DNA from 3 places in the Streptomyces sp. NPDC111520 genome. Region 1 is predicted to be linked to each of the others. Evidence: riboswitches for the same ligand, from Rfam matches in the RefSeq annotation. Region 1 holds a riboswitch; each other region holds the start of a gene.

The links. Region 1 has a riboswitch for cobalamin ahead of ACZ7MY_RS32290 (ribonucleoside-diphosphate reductase subunit alpha). Riboswitches for the same ligand answer to the same signal wherever they lie in the genome.
Region 2: it holds a riboswitch for cobalamin, as region 1 does, so the genes downstream of both, ACZ7MY_RS28960 (cobalamin biosynthesis protein) here and ACZ7MY_RS32290 (ribonucleoside-diphosphate reductase subunit alpha) in region 1, are expected to answer to the same signal.
Region 3: it holds a riboswitch for cobalamin, as region 1 does, so the genes downstream of both, nicT (Nickel transporter NicT) here and ACZ7MY_RS32290 (ribonucleoside-diphosphate reductase subunit alpha) in region 1, are expected to answer to the same signal.

The regions. Positions count from the first base shown of each region.
Region 1 is NZ_JBVKBW010000017.1:968-10,784, reverse strand. It holds gene ACZ7MY_RS32325 (HD-GYP domain-containing protein) at 1-236, shown strand, start outside; gene ACZ7MY_RS32320 (HD-GYP domain-containing protein) at 233-1,444, shown strand; gene ACZ7MY_RS32315 (tetratricopeptide repeat protein) at 1,677-2,648, shown strand; gene def (peptide deformylase) at 2,722-3,342, shown strand; gene ACZ7MY_RS32305 (DUF6247 family protein) at 3,469-3,825, shown strand; gene ACZ7MY_RS32300 (hypothetical protein) at 3,963-4,751, shown strand; gene ACZ7MY_RS32295 (ribonucleotide-diphosphate reductase subunit beta) at 4,814-5,824, opposite strand; gene ACZ7MY_RS32290 (ribonucleoside-diphosphate reductase subunit alpha) at 5,824-8,193, opposite strand; cobalamin riboswitch at 8,324-8,483, opposite strand; gene ACZ7MY_RS32285 (GlxA family transcriptional regulator) at 8,730-9,704, shown strand; partial or broken gene ACZ7MY_RS32280 (sodium:solute symporter family transporter) at 9,762-9,817, opposite strand, start outside.
Region 2 is NZ_JBVKBW010000013.1:162,679-172,495, reverse strand. It holds gene ACZ7MY_RS28990 (hypothetical protein) at 1-669, opposite strand, end outside; gene ACZ7MY_RS28985 (alpha/beta hydrolase family protein) at 795-1,907, opposite strand; partial or broken gene ACZ7MY_RS28980 (class II aldolase/adducin family protein) at 2,138-2,788, opposite strand; gene ACZ7MY_RS28975 (NAD(P)/FAD-dependent oxidoreductase) at 2,907-4,298, shown strand; gene ACZ7MY_RS28970 (inorganic phosphate transporter) at 4,658-5,872, shown strand; gene ACZ7MY_RS28965 (hypothetical protein) at 5,910-6,149, shown strand; cobalamin riboswitch at 6,305-6,430, shown strand; gene ACZ7MY_RS28960 (cobalamin biosynthesis protein) at 6,485-7,477, shown strand; gene ACZ7MY_RS28955 (cobyric acid synthase) at 7,474-8,985, shown strand; gene ACZ7MY_RS28950 (putative cobaltochelatase) at 9,065-9,817, shown strand, end outside.
Region 3 is NZ_JBVKBW010000004.1:575,072-584,888, reverse strand. It holds gene ACZ7MY_RS12170 (non-ribosomal peptide synthase/polyketide synthase) at 1-1,742, shown strand, start outside; gene ACZ7MY_RS12165 (thioesterase II family protein) at 1,803-2,588, opposite strand; cobalamin riboswitch at 2,971-3,172, shown strand; gene nicT (Nickel transporter NicT) at 3,201-4,298, shown strand; gene ACZ7MY_RS12155 (cupin domain-containing protein) at 4,534-5,043, opposite strand; gene ACZ7MY_RS12150 (TetR/AcrR family transcriptional regulator) at 5,382-6,044, shown strand; gene ACZ7MY_RS12145 (hypothetical protein) at 6,471-7,577, shown strand; partial or broken gene ACZ7MY_RS12140 (tannase/feruloyl esterase family alpha/beta hydrolase) at 8,006-8,173, shown strand; gene ACZ7MY_RS12135 (family 78 glycoside hydrolase catalytic domain) at 8,386-9,817, opposite strand, start outside.

The sequences.
Region 1 (9,817 bases):
CCACCCGCGCCTACCAGGCCACCCGCGGCGTCGACGACGCCCTGGGGGAGCTGCGCCGCTGCGCGGGCAGCCACTTCGACCCGCTCATGGTGCAGGCCCTGGTCCGCGCCGTCCGCAGGGAGGGCTGGAACCCGGCGGTCACCGCCGACGAGCCGGAGCCCTTCGCCCCGGCGCAGGCCAGACGCCACGCCCGGCGTGAGGCCCCGCCCCACCGCACCCCCGAGCCCCGCCCGTGAGCGCCTCCGGACGCCGCGGCGGCGGCGACCACCGGCGTCATCGCCGGCGCACGCCCTCCGTCGTGTTCGCCGTCCACGGGCTCGCGCTCGCCGTGGGCGGCGCCGCGTCGGTGTGGACGGCGGTGCACGGCGTCGCCGATCCCGCGGCGGCAGCCGCGTTCGGGGCGCTGGTCGTCGTCGGCGAGGCGCTGCGGATCCCGGAGCCCGAGGGCCGGGAGGCCGCCCCCGTCGCCTTCGCCGGCGCCCTGGCCTACGCGCTGCTCGCGGCCGAGGCGGTGGCGGTCGTCGTGGCGGTCTCCGCCGCCGCGGTGGTCGCCGGGCAACTGCGGGGCGCGACCCGCGACGCGGCGGCACGCCGGGTGCTGACCGTGGCGTTCGCGGCCGCGACCGCGCAGCCGCTGTACGGCGGCAGCGGCGGCCATCCGGGGTACGCCGTCCTGCTGCTGGCCAGCACGATCCTCTGCGACGCCGTGCTGGCCGCCGTGCTGGGCGCCGCCCGCGCCGGACATCCCTTCGCCTCCGTCCTGCGCGACGAGTTGGCCGTGCTGCCGGGCGTCGGCTCGGCCGTGTGCGCCGGCGGGGTCGTGCTGGCGCAGGCCGAGCAGGCCGCCGGGTTGTGGGCGCTGCCCGTGTGCGGGGTGCCGCTGCTGCTGACCCAGACGGCCTTCCGGCGGCACGCGGCGATCCGGGCCACCCACCGGGAGACCATCGCCTCGCTGGCCCGGGCCACCGAGGTCGCCGGCTACACCCCGGCCGGGCACGCCCGCCGGGTCAGCGCCCTCAGCCACGCCATGGGACGCGAACTCGGCCTGGGCGGCAAGGCGCTGGCGGCCCTGGAGCACGCCGCGCTGATGCACGACATCGGCCAGCTCTCCCTCGTCGACCCCGTGCCCGGCGGCGCCACCTCGTCCCTCGATCAGGTGGAACGCCGCCGCATCGCGCTGCTCGGGGCGGAGGTCGTACGCCGGACGGGTGCCCCCGAGGAAGTCGCGCGGATCGTGGAGGGCCAGGCCGATCCGTACCGGGAGCAGCCGCTCGCCGGACGCATCGTGCGTACGGCCAACGCCTACGAGGACCTGGCCGGAGGCGGTACGGCCGTGGGCCGGGGGCTGCAGGCGCTGGAGCGGTTACGCCTCGATACCGCGCACGAATACGACCCTCGCGTGGTTGAGGCGCTGACCAGGGTCGTTGCCCGGGCAGGGCAGTGAACCCACCGGTAATGAGCGGGCGCACCAAGGGGCATGGTTGGATGCCCGCAGAGGCGCAGAGCGCTCAAGAGGCGCACCATGGCGCCGATGCTGCCAAACCGACGAGCCCGGCCGTGTGTGACAGGCCCTGCCGATGGCAAGGAGGACTGATGAGCACCGCTGAGCACGGGACGTGGGGGAACGGACGGGGCACCGTGGAGCACCAGCGAACGCGAACGGCAGGCGGGACACCTTGAGGATCTTCGGCAGGGCACGGCATCGGCCGTCCGCCACCTGGCGGCAGGCGACCGACCGGGCGTTCACGCTGATCAGCGACGGGCGGTACGAGGACGCCGGTGCGCTGCTCATCCGTGCGGCCGACCTGGAGCCCTGGCGTTCGGAGTCCTGGTACAACCTCGCTCTGCTGCACAAGTTCCGGCACGACTGGGAGCAGGCCCGCACCACCGGCCTGCGGGCCGTCGCCCTGCTGGACCGCGCCCCCGGCGCCCCCGACTGGTGGAACGTCGGCATCGCCGCCACCGCACTCCAGGACTGGCCGCTGGCCCGCCGCGCCTGGCAGGCCTACGGGCTGCGGCCCGACGCCGCCGGGACCGGCCCCGTCGAGATGGCGCTGGGCAGCTCCGCGGTGCGGCTCTCCCCGGAGGGCGAGGCGGAGGTGGTGTGGGGCCGCCGGATCGACCCGGCCCGCATCGAGGTGCTGAGCATCCCGCTGCCGTCCTCCGGCCGCCGCTGGGGCGAGGTCGTGCTGCACGACGGCGTCCCGCACGGCGAGCGGCGCACCGCCGACGGCGCCACGTACCCCGTCTTCGACGAGATCGAGCTGTGGGCGCCCTCGCCCGTGCCGACCTGGCTCGTCCTGCTGGAGGCGGCGACCGAGTCGGACCGCGACGCCCTGGAGCAGCTCGCCGCCGACGCCGGCTACGCCGCGGAGGACTGGTCGTCCTCCGTACGTCTGCTGTGCCGCACCTGCTCCGAGAGCCGGATGCCGACCGACGACGGCTCCGACGGCTCACGCGACCCGCACGACCAGGGCGAACCCGGCCACCCCGGCCACCTCAGCCACCGCACCCCCGGCGCCCTGTGGGCACCCGAGCGCGAGTGCGGCATCGCGGCCCCCGTCGGGCTGGTGCGGGGCCTGCTGGACAGCTGGGTCGCCGACAGCCCGGACACCCGTGACTGGCGCGATCTCGAAGAGGTCTGCTGACCCCTCCGCGGGCACGTACCCTTGATGGGCCATTGAGCTTTGGTGAAGGCCCCAGGAAGGCGTACGACGGACCATGTCCCAGCAGGAGACCGAGCAGACCGCATTCACCGACGACGTGACGGACGCGGAGGAGCGCGAGGCCGCCCACCGCGAGCGCGGCACGGCCCGCCCCGTCACGGTCGTCGGCAACCCGGTGCTGCACCACCCGTGCACGACGGTCACGTCCTTCGACGACGAGCTGGCCGCACTGATCGACGACATGTTCGCCAGCCAGCACGCCGCCGAGGGCGTCGGCCTCGCCGCCAACCAGATCGGCGTGCCCCTGCGGGTCTTCGTGTACGACTGCCCGGACGACGACGGCGTCCGCCACGTCGGCCACGTGGTCAACCCCGTCGTCGACGACCTCCCCGCCGAGCGCCGCGTCCTCGACGACGGCAACGAAGGCTGCCTGTCCGTGCCGGGCGCGTACGCCGAACTGCCGCGCCCCGACTACGCGGTCTGCCGCGGCCAGGACCTGCACGGCAACGACATCGTCGTCGAGGGCACGGGCTTCTTCGCCCGCTGCCTGCAGCACGAGACCGACCACCTCAACGGCTACCTCTACATCGACCGGCTCTCCAAGCGCGACCGCAAGGACGCGCTGAAGCAGATGGCGGAGTCGACCCCGAAGTACGAGACGGTCCCGAACGACTGATCGGCCGCGGCGGCACCGCGGACCGGCCTCGCCCGGCGCGCGGTGCCCGAACCCGTGTGGGACCGGCGTCGTGGCACGAGGCAAGTGGCTGGGCTGAGCTGCGGTACCCCGGAGGAGGACCGCATCATGACCACCCAGCCCGAGCACCACGGGGCAGAACTCATCGCACGGCCGGTGAGGACGTCCGACGCACTCCGCACGGCACTTGCGCAGGTGGCCCCGCACCGCCTCGCGGAGATGGAGCGGCAGAAGAACGAGGCGATCGCCCTCTCCGTCGACCCGGGCTCGATCGAGCCGCTGCGCGGACTCCTCACTGCGTGGGCCGTCCACGTCGAGATCGCCCGTGACCTCGACACTGCGGGACGCCTGCGCTCGGCGGAGCACGCGGCCCGGACGCTTGACCGGGACGATCCGGCGTGGACGGCGGCCATGGCCGAGATTCGGGCGATCTTCAACCAGGCCCGCACGGCGGTGGGTCAGTGAGCTGGTCCTGGGAGTACGAGCCCAGCGAGGAGTACGTGGTCGGCGGGGCGAACCCGGCTCCCGGACGACTGATCGACGCCTGCCGTTAATCTGTGTGTTCCCGGCGTGATCACGTCGGGGACGAACAGGGGAGGGACATGCGACACAGAGCGCTGACGGCCGCCGCGGCGGGCGCTGCGGCGATGGTCGTCCTGACGGCGCCGGCCGCGCACGCGGAGGGGCGGGGGGACATCCGCGTCATCAAGACGGTGGTGGACCACGGCACCAATGTGATCGTCGGGACGAAGAAGGCCATCGAGTTCCCGATCGTCATGACGATCAGGGACAACTCGGGGGTCAAGAAGGTCTCGAGGGTGGGTGCCATCAACGTGAAGAACGGGTGGGGCCCCGGCGACACCTTCGACACCCGCTGCGTGAAGAAGAGCGCCACCACGTCGGTGTGCACGGGTACGTTGACGATCTACCCGGAGTGGATCCGTCCGTCGGTGGTGGGTGATCCGGACTGGAACGCCAACCAGGTCGCGGGCGTCTGGCGGGTCGACGCCACCGTGCACGCGAACGACGGCGACTACTGGATCAGCGACAACATCGCCCGGTTCAAGGTGAAGCGCGCCTCGGTGCTCACCACCGACGCCGGGCCCGAGCCGGTCGTCAAGGGGCGCACCCTGACCGTCAAGGGCAAGCTCACGCGGGCGAGCTGGCAGAGCCTGAAGTACTGGGGCTACGCCGGGCAGCCCGTCAAGCTGCAGTTCAAGAAGGCGGGTTCCACGAAGTGGAGCACCGTCAAGACGGCCACCACGAGCAGCACCGGTGGCCTGAGCACCAAGGTGACCGCCACCGCGGCGGGCAGTTGGCGCTGGTTCTTCCCGGGCACGACCACGACGGCCCAGGTGACCTCGGCCGCCGACGCGGTCGCCCTGAAGTGACCGCGGGTGGGGCCCGGCCGATGCGGCCGGGCCCCACCCCCCGCGGTGCGGGGACGCGCGGATCAGAAGTCGTCGTCGAAGGAGACCGTGCCCTCGACCGCCACCTGGTACGCGGAGGCGCGGCGCTCGAAGAAGTTGGTCAGCTCCTGGACGTTCTGCAGCTCCATGAAGGAGAACGGGTTCTCCGAGCCGTAGCGGGCCGGCAGGCCGAGGCGGACCAGGCGCTGGTCGGCGACGCACTGCAGGTACTCGCGCATGGAGTCGGTGTTCATGCCGGGCAGGCCGTCGCCGCACAGGTCGCGGGCGAACTGGAGCTCGGCCTCGACGGCCTCCTCCAGCATCGCGGTGACCTGCTTGACCATCTCCTCGTCGAAGAGGTCGGGCTCCTCCGCGCGGACGGTGTCGACGACGTGGAACGCGAAGTCCATGTGCATCGACTCGTCGCGGAACACCCAGTTGGTCCCGGTGGCGAGCCCGTGCAGCAGGCCGCGCGAGCGGAACCAGTACACGTACGCGAAGGCGCCGTAGAAGAACAGGCCCTCGATGCAGGCCGCGAAGCAGATCAGGTTGAGCAGGAAGCGGCGGCGGTCCGCCTTGCTCTCCAGGCGGTCGATGGACTCCACCGAGTCCATCCAGCGGAAGCAGAACTGCGCCTTCTCGCGGATGGAGGGGATGTTCTCCACGGCCGCGAACGCGGCCGTGCGCTCCTCGGGATCGGGCAGGTAGGTGTCGAGCAGCGTCAGGTAGAACTGGACGTGCACGGCCTCCTCGAAGAGCTGCCGCGACAGGTACAGCCGCGCCTCGGGGGAGTTGATGTGCTTGTAGAGCGTCAGCACGAGGTTGTTGGCCACGATCGAGTCGCCGGTGGCGAAGAAGGCGACCAGCCGGCCGATCATGTGCTGCTCGCCGGCGGACAGCTTGGCGAGGTCGGCGACGTCGGAGTGGAGGTCGACCTCCTCCACGGTCCAGGTGTTCTTGATGGCGTCGCGGTAGCGCTCGTAGAAGTCCGGGTAGCGCATCGGACGCAGGGTCAGTTCGAAGCCCGGGTCGAGCAGGTTCTTGGTGGAGCTCATCACTGGCAGGCCTCGCAGGACTCGGGGTTCTCAAGGGAGCAGGCGATCGCGTCGGCGTCGGGCGTCGTCGCCTGCACGGGGATGGGGGCGGCCGCGCGGGCGGACTGGGCGATGCGCGTGGCCGGGCGGGAGCGCAGGTAGTACGTCGTCTTCAGGCCCTGCTTCCAGGCGTACGCGTACATCGAGCTGAGCTTGCCGATGGTGGGCGAGGCCATGAAGAGGTTGAGCGACTGGCTCTGGTCGAGGTACGGCGTACGGGCCGCGGCCATGTCGATCAGGGCGCGCTGCGGCAGCTCCCAGGCGGTGCGGTACAGCTCGCGGACGTCCGCGGGGATCCAGGTGAAGCCCTCGACGGAGCCGTTGGACTCGCGCAGCGCGTCGCGGGTCTGCGCGTCCCAGACGCCGAGCTTCTTCAGGTCGGCCACCAGGTAGGAGTTGACCTGGAGGAACTCACCGCTGAGCGTCTCGCGCTTGAAGAGGTTGGAGACCTGCGGCTCGATGCACTCGTACACGCCGGCGATCGAGGCGATCGTGGCGGTCGGGGCGATGGCCAGCAGCAGCGAGTTGCGCATGCCGGTGGCGGCGACGCGGGCGCGCAGCGCCTCCCAGCGCTCCGGCCAGTTCTCCGCGGTGTCGTAGTGGTCCGGGTGCAGCACCCCGCGGGCGGCGCGGGTCTGCGACCAGGCCGGGTGCGGGCCGTGGCGCTCGGCCAGGTCGCAGGAGGCCTCGTAGGCGGCGAGCATGATGCGCTCGGCGATCCTGGTGGAGAGCACCTTGGCCTCGGCGGAGTCGAAGGGCAGCCGCAGCTTGAAGAAGACGTCCTGCAGGCCCATCGCGCCCAGGCCCACCGGGCGCCAGCGCTCGTTGGAGGCGGCGGCCTCGCGGGTCGGGTAGAAGTTGATGTCCACGACGCGGTCGAGGAAGGTCACGGCGGTGCGGACGGTGGCGTCCAGCCGCTCCCAGTCGATCGAGCCGTCCTCACCCACGAACGCACCGAGGTTGACCGAACCGAGGTTGCAGACCGCGGTCTCGCCGTCGTTCGTGACCTCCAGGATCTCCGTGCAGAGGTTGGAGGAGTGGATGACGCGGCCGGGCTCGGCGGTCTGGTTGGCGGTGCGGTTGGAGGCGTCCTTGAAGGTCATCCAGCCGTTGCCGGTCTGCGCGAGGGTGCGCATCATGCGGCCGTACAGCTCCCGCGCCGGGAGGGTCTTGCGGGCCAGGCCCGCGGCCTCGGCCTTGCGGTAGGCGGCGTCGAACTCCTCGCCCCACAGGTCGGCCAGCTCGGGCACGTCGGCGGGGGAGAACAGCGACCAGGTGCCGTCGGTGTCGACACGGCGCATGAACTCGTCCGGGATCCAGTGCGCCAGGTTCAGGTTGTGGGTGCGGCGCGCCTCCTCGCCGGTGTTGTCGCGCAGTTCCAGGAACTCCTCGATGTCCGCGTGCCAGGTCTCCAGGTAGACGCAGGCCGCGCCCTTGCGGCGGCCGCCCTGGTTCACGGCGGCGACGGAGGCGTCGAGGGTGCGCAGGAACGGGACGATGCCGTTGGAGTGCCCGTTGGTGCCGCGGATCAGCGAGCCGCGGGAGCGGATGCGGGAGTAGGACAGACCGATGCCGCCGGCGTGCTTGGACAGCCGGGCCACCTGGTGGTAGCGGTCGTAGATGGAGTCCAGCTCGTCCAGCGGGGAGTCCAGCAGGTAGCAGGAGGACATCTGCGGGTGCCGGGTGCCGGAGTTGAAGAGCGTGGGGGAGCTGGGCAGGTAGTCCAGCCGGCTCATCAGTCCGTAGAGCGCCGCGACCTCGTCCACCGAGCGGCTGGTGCCGTCCTCGGCCAGGCCGCAGGCGACGCGGAGCATGAAGTGCTGCGGGGTCTCGACGACCTGGCGGGAGATCGGGTGGCGCAGAAGGTAGCGGCTGTGCAGGGTGCGCAGGCCGAAGTAGCCGAAGCGGTCGTCGGCGCCGTCGGCGAGCGCGGTGTCGACCAGGGCGTCCAGCCGGCCGGCGTGCTCGGCGACGAAGGCGGCGGTGCCGTCGGCGATCAGGCCTTCGCGGTGGCCCACGGCGATGGACGCGGAGAAGGAGACCGCGCCCTCGCCCGCCGCCTCGTCGGCGATGGCGAGGGTGAGCAGACGGGCGGCGAGCCGCGAGTACTGCGGGTCCTCCGCGATCAGTCCGGCGGCGGCCTCGGTGGCCAGCGCCCGCAGTTCCGCCTCGTCCGCGGCGGCACTGCGGCCGCGCAGCGCGGCGGCGGCGACCCGGCCGGGGTCGGTGTCGGGGAGGTCTGCGGTCAGTTCCGTCAGGGTGCGCAGCAGTTCGGCCCCGGTTGAGGCAGGGTCCGATGCGGTGGCGGGTGCGGCGGGCGCGATGGTCACGTGTGCTCTCTCCCTCGTACGGCGGCGACGCGGAGGAGCGACGGGGCGCACGCGGGGCAGGCCAGGGCATGCCGCGGCGCGTCCGCCGGCCCAACCCGCGAGGCCCGGACACTTCACCGTCCGGACGGCGCGCCGGACGGTGCCGTCGGCAGGTACTCGGACTCGCGGGTATGCCCTGGGGCGCCCGCACACCGTTGCGGGGCAGTCCCGGATTCCCACCGGCTTCCCCTGCGGCGACAGCGGAGTTGAGCATACATCTAGTGGCGCCCGCTGGTGACACCACCAGATGTTGTGTCGACGCGGTTACAGAGCGACGAGTTCACCGGTGCCAGTCGTGGCCGTCGCGGGAGTCGTGGACGTGTCCGGTCAGGGCCGCGAGGGCCAGGGCCAGGAAGAAGACCAGTGCGGTGACCGTGGCGAGGAAGGTTTCCATGCCCTCGACTCTCCTCCTCGCGCGGCCCTGCCGGGAGTGGCAGGACTGACGTGCTACCGCGAAATCCTGCCACGCCCTACGGCCGGTCTGCCATCCTGGAGGCATGCTGCAGAACGTGGCCGTGGTCCTGCTCGACGGAGTCCATCCCTTCGAACTCGGGGTCGTCTGCGAGGTGTTCGGAATCGACCGGTCGGACGACGGTCTGCCGGCCTACGACTTCGCCGTGGCCTCCGCGGAGAGCCCGACGCTGACGACGCCCGCCGGGTTCACCGTCGGCACCCGGCACGGACTGGAACGGCTGGAGGAGGCCGACCTGGTCGCGGTGCCGGCCGGCGACTCCTATGTGGACCGGGAGTACCCGCCGGAGCTGCTGGACGCGCTGAACCGTGCCGTCGGACGCGGGGCGCGGGTGCTCAGCGTCTGCTCGGGGGTCTTCGCGTTGGCCGCCGCCGGCCTGCTGGACGGCCGCCGCTGCGCCGTCCACTGGAAGCACGCGGAGGAACTGGCGCGGCGCTACCCCCGGGTGCGGGTAGAGCCCGACGTGCTCTACGTGGACGAGGACCCGGTGATCACCTCGGCCGGCACCGCCGCCGGGATCGACGCCTGCCTGCACCTGGTGCGCAAGGAGCAGGGCAGCGACGTGGCCAACGCCATCGCCCGGCGCATGGTGGTGCCGCCGCACCGGGAGGGCGGCCAGGCCCAGTACGTCGACCGACCGCTGCCGCGCACCCGCTGCGACACCGTGGGCGAGGTCCTGGCGTGGATGGAACGGCACCTGGACCGCGAGGTCACCGTCGACGAACTGGCCGCCCGGGCGCACATGTCGCCACGCACCTTCGCCCGCCGCTTCCAGCAGGAGACCGGTACGACGCCCTACCGCTGGCTGCTGGGCCAGCGCGTCCTGCTGGCCAGGGAGTTGCTGGAGGGCACCGACGAGACGGTGGACGCCGTCGCCGCGCGCGCCGGATTCGGCAACGCGGCCACCCTGCGCCACCACTTCGCCCGCTGGGTGGGCACCACCCCCCAGGCGTACCGGCGCACCTTCCGCTGCCCGGTGCCGGCCGCCCGTACCGCATGACGACGGGCCGCCACCCCGTCCCAGGGCGGCGGCCCGTGCTCGTGGCCGGTGCGGCGGTCAGTGACCGGCGCCCACCGGCAGGTCCTTCTGCACGCCCGGGTCGCCGGCGTCGG
Region 2 (9,817 bases), on a different contig from region 1:
CAGCAGCGCGGGCAGCTCGTCGCGGCCCCCGCCGGCCGGGGGCTCGTGGCGCTCCGCGCGTAGCTCGGCCACACGCTGCCGCAACAGGTCCAGCAGTACGGCCACGGCGACCGGACCGGAGGAGAGGTGGAGCAGGGAGAGCAGTTGAGGAGCGGCCTCGACGACCTCGGCGACGAGCGAGGGGTCGGCGTCGGCGCACTCCGGCTCGAGCGCCGCGGGGTGCGCCAGCGACCAGGCGTCGAAGAGCGCGACCCAGCCGCGCAGCACGGCGGTGTCGTCGCGGTCCCAGGCGCGCAGTCGCCAGCCGGGCCGGGCGGCGCCTCCTTTGTGCAGCTCGATCAGGCCGGTCAGCCGGGCCCGGTCCCAGGCGGCGCGCACCTTCCGCTCCGTCAGGCCCAGGGCGGCGACGGCCCGCAGCACGTCGGGGTCCCGTAGTATCCCGGCGGTCCCGGGGGCGGCGGCGCCGGTCTCCGCCTCGGCCCAGCGGGCCAGCCGTACGGCGTCCGAGAGTTCGGTGCGCGCCCTGCGGGCGAGCTCGGGCAGTGCCGGGATTCCCTCCGGCGGCCGCGGCGGGCGGCTTCGCCGCGTGGTGGCGGCACGGCGCGCGGTGGCGAGTGGCCTGCGCGGGACAAGACGCAGCGGAGTGTCTCGCGGGATACGGGACGTCACGGGAGCAGTCTTGCGGGTGAGCACCCGGAAACCCAAACGAGCGTCCCCGTAGCGTGATGGACGGCGCCCGAATTGGGGGGAGAGATGCGCTTTTGTCGAGACATAAGGACCACGTAGGGAAGGCCTCAGAGGAGGGGGGTGAGGAAGCGCCGGAGGGCCTCCTCGTATGTTGAGGGGTTCGCGTTCCACATGGCCGCGTGCGAGGCGCCGCCGACGGCGTGCAGCGTGACCAGGTCCGGGCGCTCCCGGGCCAGTTGGCGGGACGGACCCCACGGCGCGAGCGAGTCGTCGGGCCCGTGGAAGACGAGCGCGGGCACGTCCAGCCGTTCCGGGTGGGCGGCCTCGGCGATCCGCTCCGCGTGCAGGCCCGTGCGGCCCTCGGTGGCGCGCACGCCCAGCGGCAGCAGCGCGCGGGGCACGCCCCGCGCGGTGGCGGCGGCGCGGACCGTGTCCTGCCAGTCGAGCACCGGGGAGTCCAGGACCATCCCGGACACCAGGGCGCGCAGCGGGGAGTGGCAGGCGGCCCGGAGCGCCATCGTCGCCCCGGTCGACCAGCCGTGCAGCACCAGCCGGCGCGCGCCGTGCCGGACCGCGTAGCGCATCGCCGCGTCGAGGTCGCGCCATTCGGAGTCGCCGAGGTGGCCGATGCCGTCCCAGGATGCGGGCGCCCCGGCGTCGTTGCGGTAGGAGAACGCCAGGACGGGCAGCCGCAGTTTGGCCAGGAACGCCATGAGGTTCATGCCGAGCTCGCGGGAGGTACCGAGGCCGTGCGCGAGCACCACCCAGGTGTCACGGGCGCCGGGCACGAACCAGGCGGGCAGCAAGCCGAGTTCGGCGGGGATCTCGGCGTCCCGGTACTCCAGGCCGAGGGCTGAGCCCGGGGTGCCGATGTGCACTTGCGGGGTGAGCCGCACCTGGTCGCCCGGCGCGACGCCGCCGCGGTTGATGCGCACCAGACGGCGGGTCACCGAGTCGGGGGCCGTGGAGAGCACCTCGCCGACGGTGACGTGCACCCCGGCGGCGATCAGGCCGTGCACACCGCGCCGGGCCGTGCCGAGGGTCCGGGTGAGGGTGATGTCCCGCCCGGTCACGGCGTGGACGGTGAGCGGGTCCGGGTCGATGCCGTAGGCGGTCGGCCGCAGGGCAAGCTCGGAGACGTGCCGCCCGGCCGCCACGGCGGCCGCCCCGGCACCGAACGCTGTCGTGGCGGCAAGGGCCGCCGCGGTGGTGAGGCGCATCCCCTCCAGTGTCCGCGCGCGCACCCGGGGCGGCCAGTGGGCGGGACCGTCCGGGCTCAGTCGCGCTCGTCCTCGTGGGCCTCGCGGGGCCGCGGGACGTCGGCGCGGGCGGCCCGGTGCCCGGCGCGCTCCCCCCGGGCCTCATGGGCGTCGTGCTCGTCCTGGAGCTCGTACGCGTCGCCGGCCCCGCGGACCCCGTGCCCCTCGGGCTCCTCCGCCGCCTCGTCCCCGGGCTGGCCGTACTGGCGCAGCCTCTCGGCGACGCGGGCGAGTTCGCGCTTGGAGAGCAGCGACGGCGAGAACCCGGCCACCGAGCGGGCGGCGAGCCAGACCTGGCACATCCACTCCAGCTGGGCGGTGCGGTCGTAGGCCTGCTCGAGGTCGTCGCCGTAGACGATGGTGCCGTGGTTGCGCAGCAGGCAGCCCGTACGGTCGCGGAGCGCGCGCAGGACGTTGGCGGCCAGTTCCTCGCTGCCGTAGGTCGCGTAGTCGGCGACGCGTATCCGGCCGCCCAGCGCCGCGGCCATGTAGTGGATGGCGGGCAGTTCGTAGAGGAGCGTGGAGACGGCGGTGGCGTGCACGGCGTGGGTGTGCACGACGGCGCCCGCGTCGGTGTGGCGGTAGATCGCCAGGTGCATCGCCAGCTCGCTGGTCGGGCGCAGCGCGCCGAGCACCTGCTTGCCGTCCAGGCCGACCCCGACCGTGTCCTCCGGGCCGAGGCGGTGGTAGGGCACCCCGCTGGGGGTGACGAGCACGAGGTCGTCGCCCACCCGCACCGAGACGTTGCCGGACGTGCCGACCACGAGGCCGTCGTCGACGGAGCGGCGGGCCGTGTCCACCAGCTCCGTCCAGGCCCGCGCCACCGTGTTCCGCACCGACATCCGTGCCACCTCCGAGCGCTGATCCTGACAGGTTGGCCGTTGCCGCCCGCTCTCGGGGCACAGTAACGTCCCGGCACACCCTTACGGACCGATCACGCATACGAATTGCAGGGGCACCATGACCACCGTCAACGGCGGCATCTCCTTCTGGTACGCGAAGTCAGGGCTCCCGGTGCCGCGTGAGCCGCTGCCCGGGGACACCACGGCCGACGTGTGCATCGTCGGGGGCGGCTACACGGGGCTGTGGACCGCCTACTACCTGAAGAAGGCCGTGCCCTTCCTGCGGATCGTCGTCCTGGAGCAGCGCTTCTGCGGCTACGGCGCCTCGGGGCGCAACGGCGGCTGGCTGTACAACGGCATCGCCGGCCGCGACCGCTACGCCGCGCTCCACGGCCGTGAGGCCGCCGTGGCGTTGCAGCGCGCGATGAACGGGACCGTGGACGAGGTGATCCGGGTCGCCGCCGAGGAGGGCATCGACGCGGACGTCCACAAGGGCGGGGTGCTGGAGGTCGCCCACTCCCCCGCGCAGTTGGCCCGGCTCAGGGCGTTCCACGAGACCGAGGTCGCGTTCGGCGAGAAGGACCGCGTGCTGCTGGGTGCGGCCGAGTCCGCCGCGCGGATCCGGGTCGCCGGGACAGCCGGCGGCACGTGGACGCCGCACGGGGCGCGCGTCCACCCCGTGAAGCTGGTGCAGGGGCTGGCCCGGACGGTGGAGGCGCTCGGTGTCGTCGTCCACGAGTCGACCCCGGTGACCGAGATCCGGCCGAAGCACGCGGTCACGCCGTTCGGGACCGTGCGCGCCCCCTACGTGCTGCGCTGCACGGAGGGCTTCACCGCCTCCATCAAGGGCCAGAAGCGGGCGTGGCTGCCGATGAACTCGTCGATGATCGTGACGGAGCCACTGCCCGCGGAGGTCTGGGACACCATCGGCTGGGAGGGCCGGGAGGCGCTCGGCGACATGGCGCACGCGTACATGTACGCGCAGCGCACCGCCGACGACCGGATCGCCATCGGCGGCCGGGGGGTGCCGTACCGCTTCGGTTCGCGCACGGACAACGACGGCCGCACACAGGCGGCGACGGTGGAGGCGCTGCGCGAGATCCTGGTGCGCTTCTTCCCGGCGACGGGACGGGTGGCGGTCGACCACGCCTGGTCCGGGGTGCTCGGCGTACCGCGCGACTGGTGTGCGACCGTCGAGCTGGACCGCTCGACGGGCCTCGGCTGGGCGGGCGGCTACGTCGGCAGCGGCGTCGCGACGGCGAACCTCGCGGCGCGGACGCTACGGGACCTCGTCCAGCTGGACTCCGGCCAGGCGCACGGCACGGAGCTGACGGCCCTGCCCTGGGTGCACCACCGCGTGCGCCGCTGGGAGCCCGAGCCCTTCCGGTGGATCGGGGTGCACGGGCTGTACGCGGCCTACCGCGCCGCCGACCGCCGCGAGCAGGCCGGGCGCAGCGCGGAGACCGACCGGGTGGCGCGTATCGCGGACCGCATCTCGGGCCGCCACTAAGGGGATTCGGCCGGTGGGTGCGGCGCCGGTGGGTGCGGCGCTGGTGAGTGGTGCGCCGGTTCTTAGGCTGTCCCGCCGTCTCGCGCCCTGCGGGCGCTGTGCGCCCGAAGGGCGCGAGACGAACCCGCACCCACCCACCCACCCACCGCGTCAGATCCCTCGTGACCAGGATCTCTTCCGCCGCACCGGGAAGGCGCGGCCAAAAGGTCACAGAAGCATCGATTACCGGACGAAGCACGGTCCGCCCCACACCCCCCGCACCCACCGGCACCGCCACGCCGTTCCGCGTTCACCTTCCGTTCATCCAGACTCCGTACGGTCGCCACCGCCACTGTCCGATCGAACGAATGCCTGGGTCAATGGAACACATCACGCTCCTGATCGGAATCGTGATCATTACCGCACTCGTGTTCGACTTCACGAACGGTTTCCACGACACCGCCAATGCGATGGCGACCACCATCTCCACTGGCGCACTCAAGCCCAAGACGGCGGTGGCCATGTCCGCCGTGCTCAACCTCGTCGGCGCCTTCCTCTCCGTCGAGGTGGCGAAGACGATCTCCGGCGGCATCCTCGACGAGAGCACGGGCATCAAGCCCGAGGTCATCTTCGCGGGGCTCGTCGGCGCGATCGTCTGGAACCTGCTGACCTGGCTGGCGGGTCTCCCCTCCAGCTCCTCCCACGCCCTCTTCGGCGGCCTCATCGGCGCCTCCGTCGCCTCGGCCGGGTTCGGCTCGATCAACGGCGACGCGGTCGTCATGAAGGTCCTGATCCCGGCCGTCTGCGCCCCGGTGGTCGCCGGTGTCGCCGCGATGCTGGCGACCCGCCTGACCTACCGCATCGGCCGCAACGCCGACCCGGCCGCCACCGCCAAGGGCTACCGGGCCGGGCAGATCGCCTCGGCCGGTCTGGTCTCCCTCGCGCACGGCACCAACGACGCGCAGAAGACCATGGGTGTCATCACCCTCGCCCTGATCGCCGGCAACGTCGTCGCCCCCGACTCCGACCCGCCGCTGTGGGTCATCGTCTCGGCCGGCCTCGCCATCGCGCTCGGCACCTTCATCGGTGGGTGGCGGATCATCCGCACCATGGGCAAGGGCATCACCGACATCCAGCCGCCGCAGGGCTTCGCCGCCCAGACCGGCGCCGCCACCGTCATCCTGGCCTCCTCGCACCTCGGCTTCTCGCTCTCCACCACGCAGGTCTGCTCCGGCTCCGTCATGGGCGCCGGCGTCGGCCGCAAGGGCGGCGTCGTCCGCTGGAGCACCGCGGGACGGATGTTCGCCGCGTGGGGGCTCACCCTGCCGGCCGCGGGACTGGTCGCCGCCGGCGCCGCGCTCCTGGCCGACCAGGGCGACTGGGGCGTCACGGCGGTCGCCGTCCTGGCGCTGGCCGCCTGCACCACGATCTGGATCGCCTCCCGCCGCAAGCCCGTCGACCACACCAACGTCAACGCCGCCCACGACGACCAGGAGCCGGGCGTCATCACGACGGCCATCGCCGCCGTGATCCCGCCGCCCGCGGGCCTGACCGCGACCGCCGCCGACACCGACCCCGCCAAGGCCTCCGCCTGACGGCGGCGCCGCACCGGCCCCGGAAGGAACCAGCACCATGCACATCGACTGGGCTGCCCTCGGCTCCGTCTTCGGCGTCAGCCTCGCCGTGACCGTCGGACTCGTCGGCCTGTTCACCCTCGGCATCGTCGGCCTGTCCAAGCAGGGCACGGCCGGCGGCGAGACGGGCACCTCCACCACGGGCGGCTCCACCGCCCTCGCCCGCACCGGCGCCTACCTGTGCTTCGCGCTCTGCGCGGCGGCGGTGGCGTACGGGATCCACCTGATCGTCGCCTGACCCGCACGTCACCGCGCACCGCGGTGTGAAGTTGACCTCAGCTCCCGGCTTTCCGGCCGTGAGCTGGGGTTTCTTCTTTTCCACAGGCAGTGGCGGTGAGTTGACGGGCCGGAGCGGCCCGTGGTGGTATCGGAACCGCCAAACGGCGGCAGGAGAGGAAGTCCGGTGCGAATCCGGCGCGGTCCCGCCACTGTCACCGGGGAGCGGACCCCCGCCCATGGCCACGGCCCGAGGAAGGGCTGGAAGGCCGGGGGTCCCGCCGATCCGGGAGCCAGGAGACTCTCGTCGCCGGTCACGTCGAACCAGGGCGCGGACCCTGAGTGAGGACTCCTGCGATGCGCGGCTCCGGCCGTTCACCCGACACCGGCGCCGCGGCGCCGTGCGTGTTCGCCGCCGGTGCGGCCCTCGGCTGGCTCGCCGACCTCGGTTTCGCCGACCCGCGGCGCGGTCACCCCGTGGCGGTGTTCGGGAGTGCCGCCGCCCGCCTGGAACGCGCGTTGTGGCGCGACCACCGCGGCCGCGGCGCCCTCCACACCGTCCTGTGCGCGGGTGGCGCCGTGGCGGCCGCGGCGGGGCTGCAGCGTGCGGTGCGCCGTTCCGGCCCCGCGTCCGTCGCCCTGACGGCGGCGGCGACCTGGGCCGTGCTCGGCGGGACCTCCCTGGTCCGGGAGGCGCGTGCCATCGGCGCCGCCCTGTCCGCCGGCGACACGGAGGCGGCACGCGAGCGGCTGCCCCATCTGTGCGGCCGCGACCCTCAGGCGCTGGACGAGGCGCAGTTGGCGCGGGCGGTCGTGGAGTCCGTCGCGGAGAACACCTCGGACGCCGTCGTCGGCGCGCTGGTGTGGGGCGCGCTGGGCGGCGTGCCCGGGCTGGTGGGCTTCCGGGCGGTGAACACCCTCGACGCGATGGTGGGTCACAAGTCGCTGCGTCACCGGAGTTTCGGCTGGGCCGCGGCCCGGCTGGACGACGTGGCCGGCTACCCCGGCGCCCGGCTGACCGCCGCGCTCGCGGTGCTCGCCGGGCCCGACCCGCGGGGGGCGTGGCGTACCTGGCGCAGGGACGGCTCCCGGCACCCCAGCCCGAACGCGGGGCCCGTGGAGGCGTCGTTCGCGGGGGCGTTGGGCGTACGCCTCGGGGGGACGCTTGCCTATGGCGGGCGGGTGGAGCACCGGCCCGTGCTCGGGGCGGGGAACCGGCCGGTGGAGGCAGGGGACATCGAACGGGCGGCGCGCCTGTCGCGGCGGGTCGGCGCGCTGGCGCTGGCGGTCGCGGTGGGCGGACGCCTGGCGTGGGGCGCGGTCGCCCGGAGTCGGAGGAGGCACGCATGAGGGGCGGGGGCCTGCTGGTCGCGGGGACCACGTCGGACGCCGGCAAGAGCGTCGTCACGGCGGGGATCTGCCGGTGGCTGGCGCGGCAGGGCGTGTCCGTGGCGCCGTTCAAGGCGCAGAACATGTCGCTGAACTCGTACGTCACCCGTGAGGGCGCAGAGATCGGCCGGGCCCAGGCGATGCAGGCGCAGGCGGCCCGCGTGGAGCCCACGGCCCTGATGAACCCGGTGCTGCTCAAACCCGGCGGGGACCGGACGAGCCAGGTCGTCCTGCTGGGGCGCGCGGTGGGCGAGATGAGCGCGCGCGGCTACCACAACGGGAGCCGCGCGGAGCTGCTGCGGACCGTCACGGACTGCCTGGAGGAGCTGCGCGGCCGGTACGACGCGGTGATCTGCGAGGGCGCCGGCAGCCCGGCCGAGATCAACCTGCGGCGGGGCGACATCGTCAACATGGGCCTGGCGCGGGCCGCCCGGCTCCCGGTGGTCGTGGTCGGCGACATCGACCGGGGCGGGGTGTTCGCCTCGTTCTTCGGGACGACGGCGCTGCTCGCCCCCGAGGACCAGGAGCTGGTCTGCGGCTACCTGGTGAACAAGTTCCGCGGTGACCTGTCGCTGCTGGAGCCGGGGCTCGACATGCTGCGCGGGCTGACCGGGCGGCCCTTCTACGGGGTGCTGCCCTTCCGGCACGGCCTCGGCATCGACGAGGAGGACGGGCTGCGGATGTCGCTGCGCGGCACCGTCCGGGAGTCGGCCACGGCGCCGCCGCACGGCGAGGACGTCCTGCGGGTCGCCGTGGCGGCGGTCCCGCTGATGTCGAACTTCACCGACGTGGACGCGCTCGCCGCCGAGCCCGGTGTCGTCGTCCGCTTCGTCGACCGGCCGGAGGAGCTCGCCGACGCCGACCTCGTGGTGCTGCCCGGCACCCGCGGCACCGTCAAGGCCCTCCAGTGGCTGCGGCAGCGGGGCCTGGCCGACGCGGTCGTCCGCAGGGCCGCGGAGGGCCGTCCGGTGCTGGGCGTCTGCGGCGGCTTCCAGATGCTCGCCGAGACGATCGAGGACGACGTCGAGTCGCGGGCGGGCACGGTCCCCGGGCTCGGGCTGCTGCCGGTGCGGGTCCGCTTCGCCGTGCAGAAGACCCTGGCCCGCCCCGCCGGCAAGGCGTACGGCGAGCCGGTCGAGGGGTACGAGATCCACCACGGCGTCGCCGACGTCCGCGGCGGCGACGAGCCCTTCCTGGACGGCTGCCGCAGCGGCGCCGTCTGGGGCACCCACTGGCACGGCTCGCTGGAGAGCGACAGCTTCCGCCGTGCCTTCCTGCGGCGCGTCGCCCGGGCGGCGGGGCGGCGTTTCGTCCCCGCCCCCGACACCGCCTTCGGCGCGCTCCGCGAGGAGCAACTGGACCGGCTGGGCGATCTGGTCGAGGAGCACGCCGACACCGGCGCCCTGCTCCGCCTGATCGAGCAGGGGCCCCCTGCCGGCCTGCCCTTCGTGCCCCCGGGGGCACCGTGAACACCCCGTCGCGGCCCGTGCGCCGGGCCCTCCACTACGACCGCCGCAACCGCAACGACCGCTCGACCCAGGAGGACGCGTGAGCACCCCTTATCCCTTCACGGCGATCGTCGGGATGGCGGACCTGCGGCTGGCGCTGCTGCTGAACGCGGTCAGCCCGGCGGTGGGCGGTGTGCTGGTCCGCGGCGAGAAGGGCACCGCCAAGTCGACTGCCGTACGGGCGCTGTCGGCCCTGCTGCCGCCCGTGCACGTCGTGCCCGGCTGCCGCTTCGGCTGCGACCCGGCGGCTCCCGACCCGGCGTGCCCGGACGGGCCGCACGGACCGGACGCCGGCGCGGAGAGCCGCCCGGCGCGCATGGTGGAGCTGCCGGTCGGCGCGTCCGAGGACCGGCTCGTCGGCGCCCTCGACATCGAACGGGCCCTGGCGGAGGGCGTGAAGGCCTTCGAGCCGGGTCTGCTGGCGGACGCGCACCGCGGCGTGCTCTACGTGGACGAGGTCAACCTGCTCCACGACCACCTGGTGGACCTGCTGCTGGACGCGGCCGCCATGGGCGCTTCCTACGTCGAGCGGGAGGGCGTCTCGGTGCGCCACGCCGCGCGCTTCCTGCTCGTCGGCACGATGAACCCCGAGGAGGGCGAGCTGCGGCCGCAGTTGCTGGACCGCTTCGGCCTCACCGTGGAGGTCGCGGCCTCCCGGGACACCGACGAGCGGGTGTCGGTCGTCCGGCGGCGTCTGGCCTACGACGCGGACCCGGCGGGGTTCGCCGGCGCCTGGCAGGGCGAGGAGCGGGAGGTGCGGGAGCGGATCGCGGCGGCCCGCGCGCTGCTCCCG
Region 3 (9,817 bases), on a different contig from region 1:
ACCAGTTCCACGCCGTGCTGCCGATCCCGCTGCACAACCTCTACGGCCCGACCGAAGCGTCCATCGACGTCACCGCCCACACCTGCGAACCCCACACCAACAGCGTCGTACCGATCGGACGCCCGGTCTGGAACACCCAGACCTACGTCCTGGACGCCGCACTCCAGCCCGTACCCCCCGGCGTCGCCGGCGAGCTCTACCTCGCGGGCGTCCAGCTGGCCCGGGGCTATCTCGACCGGCCCGGCCTGACGGCCGAACGCTTCGTCGCCAACCCCCACAGCCAGCACGGCGCACGCATGTACCGCACCGGCGACCTCGCCCGCTGGAACACCGACGGACAGCTCGAGTACCTCGGCCGCACCGACCACCAGGTCAAGATCCGCGGCTTCCGCATCGAACTCGGCGAAATAGAAACCGCACTCCTCACCCACCCCGCCGTCGCCCACGCCACCGTCATCGTCCGCGAGGACCAACCCGGCGACCGACGCCTCACCGCCTACATCGTGCCGGCAGGCGGTACGGACGGAGACGTGGACACCGCGGAAGTCCGCGCCGGCCTGTCAGCCGTGTTGCCGGACTACATGGTCCCCTCCGCGATCGTCGTCCTGGACGCGCTGCCGTTGACCGTGAACGGCAAACTCGACCGCGCGGCGCTGCCGGCCCCGGACCACACCACCGGACACACGAGCCGGCAGCCGCGCACCGCCGAAGAACACCTGCTCCGCGAGATGTTCGCCGACGTCCTCGGTGTTCCCGTGGCCGGGGTGGATGACAACTTCTTCGAACTCGGCGGGCACTCGCTCCTCGCCGTGCGGCTGCTGGGCGAGATCCGCAACACCACCGGCGCGCACCTCTCACTGGTGAGCGTGTTCCAGAACCCGACCGTGGCGGGCCTGGCATCGCTGCTCGGCGCCAGCAGCGGCACCGGCACCGGCACCGGCACCGAGGAGGACCTCTTCCAGCCGGTGGTCGCGCTCCGCGGGTACGGGGACCGGCCGCCATTGTTCTGCCTGCCGCCCGCCAGCGGTTTCGGCCTGCCCTACATCGGCCTGGTGCGTCACCTGGACGCCGGCCGACCCGTGTACGGACTGCAGGCTCCGGGCGTCAGCAACACGCGGACGCCCCCGTCCGACCTCGACGCGCTGGTCACCTGGTACGTCGACCACATCACGGGCGTCCAGCCGAGCGGCCCCTACCACCTGCTCGGCTGGTCCATGGGCGGCAACCTCGCGCACGCCGTCGCGGTACGGCTCCAGCAGGCCGGGCAGGAGGTGGCCCTGCTGGCCATGATGGACGCCTACCCGCCGGACACCGACGCCGTCCATGGAGAGGCCGACGACCACACCGTCCTGGTCCAGCTCCTGCACGCCCTGGGGCTCACGGTGGACACCGCGGGACAACCGCTCACCGTGCCCGGGGCACTGGAGATCATCAAGGAGGAGATGGCCGACCTGCGGGAGCTGACCGAGGACCACGTCCGAGGGGTCGTGCGGAACACCCGGGACAACTGGCGGATGGTCCGGCGCGCCACGCCGGGACACTTCACCGGAGACGTCCTCCACTTCCCCGCGACCGGTACCGGGTACCCGCAGGAGGAAGTCATCCGGCGGTGGGCGCCCTACGTCGACGGGAGCCTGCACATCCATCCTGTCGCCGCCTCGCACAACGACATGACCAGGCCCGGGCCCCTGCTTCAGGTGGGGGCCGTACTGGCCGCCGTCCTGACGGGGCGTTCGAAGTGACATCCGGGGCCCACGCGCGGGATCGCGCGTGGGCCCCACGCTCCACCGGGACAGCAGGAATCAGTTCGCTGTCCGGAGCCGTGCGAGGAGGTCCCTCACGAGGCTGTCGGCTTCTTCCACGAGGTAGAAATGGCCGCCTTCGAAGGACCGGAAATCGAAACTCGCCCTCGTGATCGCCGACCACGCCATGACGGATTCGTGATCGAGGTCCTTCTCACCGTTCCCGTAGTACGCGACAACGGGAACGTCGAGACGGGAGTCCTCGTCGGGAACGCGGGCGTCGTAGCGTTCCAGCAGGCGGTAGTCCGCGCGGATCGCGGGCAGCACGAGCTCGACCAACGCGGGGTCGCGGAACACCTCGGCCTGTGTGCCGCCCATCTCGGACAGGTCCGCGATCAGCTCCTCGTCGCCCGCGTCCGCCAGCCCCGGCCTCCTCCGCTCCTTCCCCGGGCCGCCGCGTCCCGACACGAACAGTGCGGTCACGGTCCGCCCGTGTTCCTCCCTCAGGCGAGTGGCGAGCTCATAGGCGACGGACGCCCCCATGCTGTGTCCGAAGAAGGCGACAGGGACGTCGAAAAGTTCACGGGACGCGCCGGCGAGGTCCGCGACCAGCTCGTCCATCGTCTCGGCCGGAGCGTCCAGGAAGCGGCTCTCGCGCGCCGGGTACTGGGCGGCGAGCAGTTCCACGCCTTCGGGTACGAGACCCTTCCACGGACGGAAGAAGTTGGCGGTTCCTCCCGCGTGCGGGAAGCACACGAGTCGCAGCGTGGGGGCCGGAGCGGGCCTGATGGTCCGGAACCAGCGACTGGTCGCCGTAGGGGAGGTGCCGGCATTCTGTGGGTTCACGTGGATCCGTCCGATGGGGATCGCGGCGTCAGCGCCGCCTCGCCTTGTTGCGCCATCCGTCCGTGGACTTCGCCGGCCCGGTGACCCCGGGGATGCCAAGAGCGCCCGAATCGTGTGCGCGGCGCCAAAGGGCGGGGGGAGACGGACCCGGCGACGTACCTGCTCCGGAGCGTGCGGCTTGTCGGCCTGAGTTTATCGTCGGCCGTCGGCAGCGGCACACCGAGCACCACCGCCGGACGGGTCCGTCCGCCTGCGGCGGGGAGCCGCCGGCACGGGCGGGCCGCCGGTCGGGCACGGGGTGCACGGGCGACGCCTCCGCAGGCCCGGATGTGATCTTCAACCCCTCCGGTCCCGGAGCCTTGCAGGCCTCCCACCAGGGAATCTAGGGTGGTTGCGCCGCGGTGCTCGGGAAGACCGGTGACAGCTGACACAAGCTCACTCCGGAGCGGCCCTCGCCACTGTGATCGGGTAGTTCCCGCCTCTTCCGCCATCGGCGGTGCCACTGGCCTCACCAAGGCCGGGAAGGCAGAGGCGGGCGCGCTTCGCCCGTAAGCCAGGAGACCGGCCGCGGCATCTCACGAAGTGATCCACGAGGTGCTGGAGCGTGACCGCATGACCCTGCCCACATCCGACCTGCCCGGGGCCTTCCGCTGGCGGCGCGAGGACACCGTCCGCACCGTCGGCCTGATGGCGGTGATCGTGGCTCTGCACGTCGTCGCCTTCGGGATCCTCTTCCTCCTCGTGGTGCCGAACCACTACGAGGTCGGCTCCAAGGCCTTCGGTCTCGGCCTCGGCATCACCGCGTACACGCTGGGGATGCGGCACGCCTTCGACGCCGACCACATCGCCGCCATCGACAACACCACGCGCAAGCTCATGGCGGACGGCAAGCGGCCCGTCTCGGTGGGCTTCTGGTTCGCCCTCGGGCACTCGAGCGTCGTCGTGGCGCTGGCGGCCCTCGTCGCCGGGGGCACGCAGCTCGCCGGCACCCTCGCCGACGAGGACTCCGGCACCCACCAGACGCTCGGGCTGGTCGGCACCACCGTCTCGGGAACCTTCCTCTACGCCATCGCCGCGCTCAACCTCGTCGCGCTGCTGGGCATCCTCCGGGTCTTCAGGAGCATGCGCCGGGGGTCCTTCGACGAGTCCGCACTCGAGGCGCACCTGGACTCGCGCGGCTTCATGAACAGGATCCTGGGCCGGCTGACGAAGGCGATCACGCGCCCGGGCCAGATGTACCCCCTGGGCTTCCTGTTCGGGCTGGGCTTCGACACGGCCACCGAGGTGGCGCTCATGGTCATGGCCGGCAGCGGGGCCGCGGCGGGACTGCCGTGGTACGCGATCCTCTGCCTGCCGCTGCTGTTCGCCGCCGGCATGAGCCTGTTCGACACGCTCGACGGGACCTTCATGAACTTCGCCTACCAGTGGGCGTTCTCCAACCCGGTCCGCAAGGTCTACTACAACCTCACGATCACCGGTCTGTCGATCGCGGTCGCCTTCCTCATCGGCACCATCGAGCTCATCGGTGTCCTGCACGACAAGCTCGACATGACGGACGGCTTCACGGGCTGGGTGGCGGGACTCGACCTCGACAACGTCGGCTACGTGATCGTCGGCCTGTTCGTGGCCGTGTGGGCCGTCGCGATCGCCTACTGGCGCCTCGCCAGGGTGGAGGATCGCTGGGCGGCGCGAACGGCGAGCGGCGGCTGACGCCTTCCGGGACGGAGGCGCACCCGACGCGCAGCCGGCACCGGGCGCATCGCCCACGATCCCTCCGAACGGTCCTCCCACGTCCGGCCCTCAAGGGATGGGTGCCGGTCATCGGTCCGTGGTGCGGCCTGCCCTACCTGCACGCAGAGCCGCAGCGACGGGGGCAGGGCCCTTGGGGCCTGACGGGCAACTGAGCGCCCGCAAGGCCCCAAGGTGTGAGCGTCAGGGGGCCGGTTCAGCTTTCCGGCATCACGGGTGAGTCGATGTCCAGATCGGCGAGCGATTCCCCGTAATCGGCGAATCGCTGGGCGTCCCACAAGGGGGCGGGCACACCGGGTACGGGCTCGTCGCCCCTCATGAAGAGGGCCTCGGGGCCGCCGGGGGTGAACAGGAAGAGCATCTTGGCGTGACGGGTGCTCTTGTTCAGGAAACGGTGGCGGATGCCGGGCGGGACGTACAGGAAGTCCCCCGATCGGGCGATGATCTTCTCGTCGCCGTTGAGGAACTCGAGTTCGCCGTCGAGCAGGTAGAAGGCTTCACTGTTGCGGTTGTGGACATGCGCCACCGGCCCCGCGCCGGGCGGTATGTCCGCCTCGACGAAGCCCAGGTGTCCGTCTGTGTTGTCGGTGTGGACCTTGACCGAGTAGACGTTGTCCGACACCCACTTGGTGATGCCTTCGCCGGCGGGCACGTGGATGGCTCCACGTTTCGTCCAGCGAGGGTCGTCGGTGTCCATCTGCAGCATGGGAAGACTCATCCAGGACTCCTCACAGTAGAAGCAGGCGCGGTCGACCCGGCGCCTGACAGCTGTCAGATTACCCGGCCCTGACAGCTGTCAGACAGGCAGCCCCTGCTGCAGCGCGCTTCCCGGACCTCCCAGGTCAGGCCACTGCGCGACCGTCGGACCTCTGTCGGCTTTCAGCGACGTGCGGCGGTAATGTTCGATGGGGCGCCGCCTCCCGAGGCCGCTCGAGCCCCGAAGTCCGTCAGGGTGGTGGCGCACCGCGGCGCAGGTGGCGTGACTTCCGGCCACCAGCTGGGATTCGGCCGCTCGGCCGATGAGACGTCAGAAGGATGGGTGAGGTGTCAGTGCCGGCAAACGGCGCGATGGACGACACGCGGGACGACCGCCGCCGGGCGAGATCGCCGCAGGTCGACCTCAGCGATGCCGAGATCCTCCAGCGTGGACTCGAGGCCTTCGCCGAACTGGGCTATTCGGGCGCGTCCGTGCGGGAACTGGCCAAGCGCCTCGGGGTCAACCACAACTTCATCAACGACCGCTTCGGTTCGAAGGAGAAATTCTGGCGCGCGGCGGTCGACCATGCCCTCAGGGCTCCCGTCCAACGGCTCAGCTCCATCCTCGACGGTGACCTGGACGACGTCGACAAGTTCAAGTGCGTCGTGCGGACCTTCCACGCCCTGGCGGCGAACATGCCCCATGCGAACCGCATAATCTCCGACGAATCCATTCTCGAGACCGACCGCCTGAACTATCTGTACAGCGAGTACACCGGCCGCTTCGTGGAGAAGCTCGAACCGCTGGCGCAGCGGCTCATCGCCTCGGGCCGGATGCCGGCCATGAGCATGGACGTCCTGTTCAGCGCGCTCACGGGGCCCGCAGTCGTCATGACCCAGAGGCAACTCGTACGCCGCATGAACGAGGAGGGGGAACCTCAGGCGGAGGAGTGGCGGCAGAAGACGGAATCCTTGAGCGAGGTGGTGATCCGAGGGCTGCTCGGCTCATAGGTCCCTGCTTCCGGCCTCAGGCCGCGAGGGCGGGACAGCCGGTTCACCAGGGCTCGGGGATGGTGGTGCAGGCGAGGGCACCACCGCACCAGCGGCGTCGATATCGCGACCTGCATCGGCGGCGGGGGCGGGCAATTCTTCGCCGGTGGAACCCGGCGCGAACGGCGAGCAGCGGCTGACGCCTTCCGGGACGTCCGGAGGCACACCCGACGAGCAACTGCCTCCGGTCCGGCGCGCTGCGCCTGGAGAACCACGATGCCGTGGCGCGCGGATGAACGCCGGGAGCCGCCCGGGCGACCGCCGGGCGGTGTTGTCTCGCGGGCGTCACGGTTGGGCAACACCGCGTCGCCGGGACCCGCGACCCGGGCATGCGGAGCCGCACCATGGGTGTGTTCGGGCGGGATGACGAGGGGAAACGCGGGGGCAATGGAATTCACGGTCGAGCGGACGCTGAGACGGCGCGGCAGACGGTTCTTCGTCGGGGGGATCATCGTGACGGCGGTCGCCCTGCTGTGGCTGGCCGACCTGAAGACGAACGGCAGGACGACGGCCGGCAGCGACAGCGCGATGGCCGCGTGGTTCGTCCTGTTCCTGTCGGTGGTGTCGGTCCTCCGGGGGTGGCGCGACCTGCGCAAGGCGAAACGGCCCTTCCAGTTGCGGGTCGACGGGTTCGGCATCACGCTGCACGACGCCGAGCTGGCCTGGGAGCAGATCGACACCGTCTCTCTCCGGCAGGTCCCCAACTCCGCGGAGAACGTCGACGAGCTCCCCGCGTCGCCCAAGTCGCTGCTGACCCTGTGGACCGCACCTGGCGTGACACTCCGCCGCAAGCCCGACCTGACCTTCGGCGACGACCGGATCCGCTACACCCTCGTGGACTGCACGGACCTGGACCAGAGCGTCTCCGAGCTGACCGCAGCCCTCGCGGAGCACGCCGGAGCCCGCTTCGAGACCGCGCCGCGCTCCGTGCGGCCGCCGATCCCGGTGGCCGTGACGGGGCCCGAACGGGATGTGTCCGGTGGCGAGCAGGTCTTCGCCGACACCCGCCAGGCCGGCACCTGGGCCGTGGTGTGGGCTGCGGCGGCCGCCGTCCTCACGTACTCCTTCTGGGAGCTGATCAGCCGCCCCACCGAGGGCTTCGTGACCGTCATCGCGCTCTGCTGCCTGGTCGGTGCCGTCGCCTGCTGGCCCCTCGCCGGCCGGTCCCTCCTCCGATGGCACCGGCCCCTGCGGCTGCGGGTCGGCCCCGCCGGGATCGGCATGCGTGAATTCACCGAGGAGGAGCAGTACTTCACCTGGGCGCAGGTCGCGGCTGTCTCGGTCGGACCCCGGTCTCCGGGTAGCCGGGACACGCGGCCGTGGGTCGTGGTGTGGCCGTTGCCGGGCACGCCCACGAACCTCCCGCACAGCTATCTGCTGGACGGCCACCAGGCTTACGCCCTGGTCCGGCTTGACCGCCTGCCCGGCGGCGCGGAGGCGGTCGTCCCGGTCATCCGGGCGTACGCGGGAGAGCGCTACGCCGAAACGGCCTGAGGGCGGGAGCCTCCGGCCGTCCTCGACGCGGACGCGGTGCCGAAGGTTTGACGCCGGCGACGTGGCCGTGGATGCAGAACGCCGCTCTCAAACGGGCGAACGAGATCGTCACGCCTGCGACGCGTGCCGTCGCAAACAGAACCCGACCGGGTGGAGGTTCGCGGGCTGCGTGCCCCGGGCCGGAGAAGGCGCGGGGCAGGTAGCGGCCGTACTGGTGGCGCAGGGCGACCGGCCGCGGGTCGTCTGTGTGGGCGAAGGCGGCGACCCGGCGGCCGCGCCCTGCGGGACGTTCGCCCGGACGGTCGCGCGGACGATCGAGGAGCCGACAGCGACGACCCGGTCCAGGTCGCCAGCGGCTTCGGCCTGGGGCGCGAGTCCGGAACGTCCGGCCCGGCTGCCGTCGGTCAGCCGCCGGTGACGGGACCCGGGTCGAGCACGGCAAGGCCCCCAGGACCCTGCCCGCCACCCTGCTGAACTCCGCCGGGCAGGAGGTCGACCGTGACCTGTGCCGCTACCCGGAGGTCTCCCGCCACGACGGCCACGGCGACCCGCACGACGCCTCCAGCTTCCGCTGCGTCGCCCCGTCCCGGCACTGACCTCGATGTGACGGGCTGAGGGAGTCGGCCGGAGCCCTCGGGGACGTCCATGCCGCCGGTGCCGTCCCCGGGATGCCCCCGGGCCCGGCACCGGCGACCGGTTCAGGCGGCGGCGCCACACCTCCCGTCACTCCCCCACACCCGTGCCGCGCGTCGTGTGCCTGGGTTCCCCGACCGCGGGGAACCCGGGCACACGACGTTCACAGGCGGTGTCAGTCGGCCGGCATCACCCACACGTCGGCGATCGAGGGGTCGTAGTCGGCGCCGGTGTCCTGGAAGCGGAGCCGTACGGTGCCGTCGGCCGTGTCGGCGGAGGGATCGACCACGAACTGGTGGGTGATCGTGCCCTGGCCGCCCTCGGTCCGCCTCAGGTCGACGCTGTGCACCGCCTTGCCGTCGGCCTGGACGTCGTAGGTCTTGCGCCGAGGGCCGTCGAAGGTCTCGACGACGCGGACCACGAAGCGGCCGGTGGTGGGTACGGCGGCGTCGAACTCGAACCAGCCGCCCGGGTAGGAGGAGTGGGTGTACCGCCGGGTCAGCCCGGCCTCGGTGTTCGTCCCCGAGTGCTCCGACGCCGTGAGCCGGTGGGCGGACTCCGACGTCCCGTCACCGAGGTCGACGTGGTCGCCCGACTGCGCGGGCGGGGTGGGCAGGGAGACCGTGATCGAGCCGGTGGCCTGCTCCGCCGCCGTCGAGCCGGTCGCCGCGGTCACCGCGGCCGGGCCCTCGACGACGGATAGGGGCACCGTCACCACGGTGTCGACCGTCGTCTCCTGCCCCGGGGCCATCTGGTAGCCGACCGGGTCCGGCGTCGGCCAGCCGTCGGGGAGGCCGAGCGTGAGTTTGCCGGACTGCGCGACGTCGGTGCGGTTGGTCAGCACGGTGCGGACGGTGGTCCGCTCGCCCGGGGCGGCCGGGTCGGGCGTGGTGGACACCCGGCCGATGGCGACGCCGGGGGCGATCACCAGGCCCGCCGACACCGGTAGCGTCGCCGTTCCTCCCGCGTACTGGTAGGACACCGAGCCGGTGAGGTCGGCCACGGACGCCGGCGCGTCCTTCGCGACGGTGACGTCGTAGGCGTGCTCGAGCGTGCTGCCCGCGCCCGTCGTGGTCGCGTGCCGGCCCACGGGCTTCACCGTCCAGCCGCTGGGTGCCTGCAGTGTCGAATCGACGCCGGTAAGCGGCTGCTTGCCGGTGTTCTTCAACGCCACGTTCACGCGGACGACGTCGCCCGGGAGGATCTCGCCGGCCGGCACGTCCAGCGCGGCCACTGCGCCGACCAGGCGCGACGACGCCCGCGAAAGGACCTTCTCGATGCCGGTCAGTGAGTCACGCAGCTTCGTGGCCGCGGTCTTGTCGATCGCGCCCTGCTCGGCGTACGTCCGCGTCCACCGGTCGAGGTCGGCCACGCCGGCGAGCGCACGGTGCACCGCGGCGGCGGTCAGCCGCTCGTCCGCGCCCTGGGCCTGCAGGCGCCACGCGGCGTCGAGCTCCTTGCGCGTCAGGGCGGTGCGAAGCTGCAGGTGCCCCTTGGCGATCTTGCCGAGACCGCGCACCTGCAGCGCGTCGACGTCGTCGGCGAACGACCCCGCCTGGGCCCGGGCCGCCCCCAGGTCCCCGAGCACCGGGTCGACCGCGAACGCG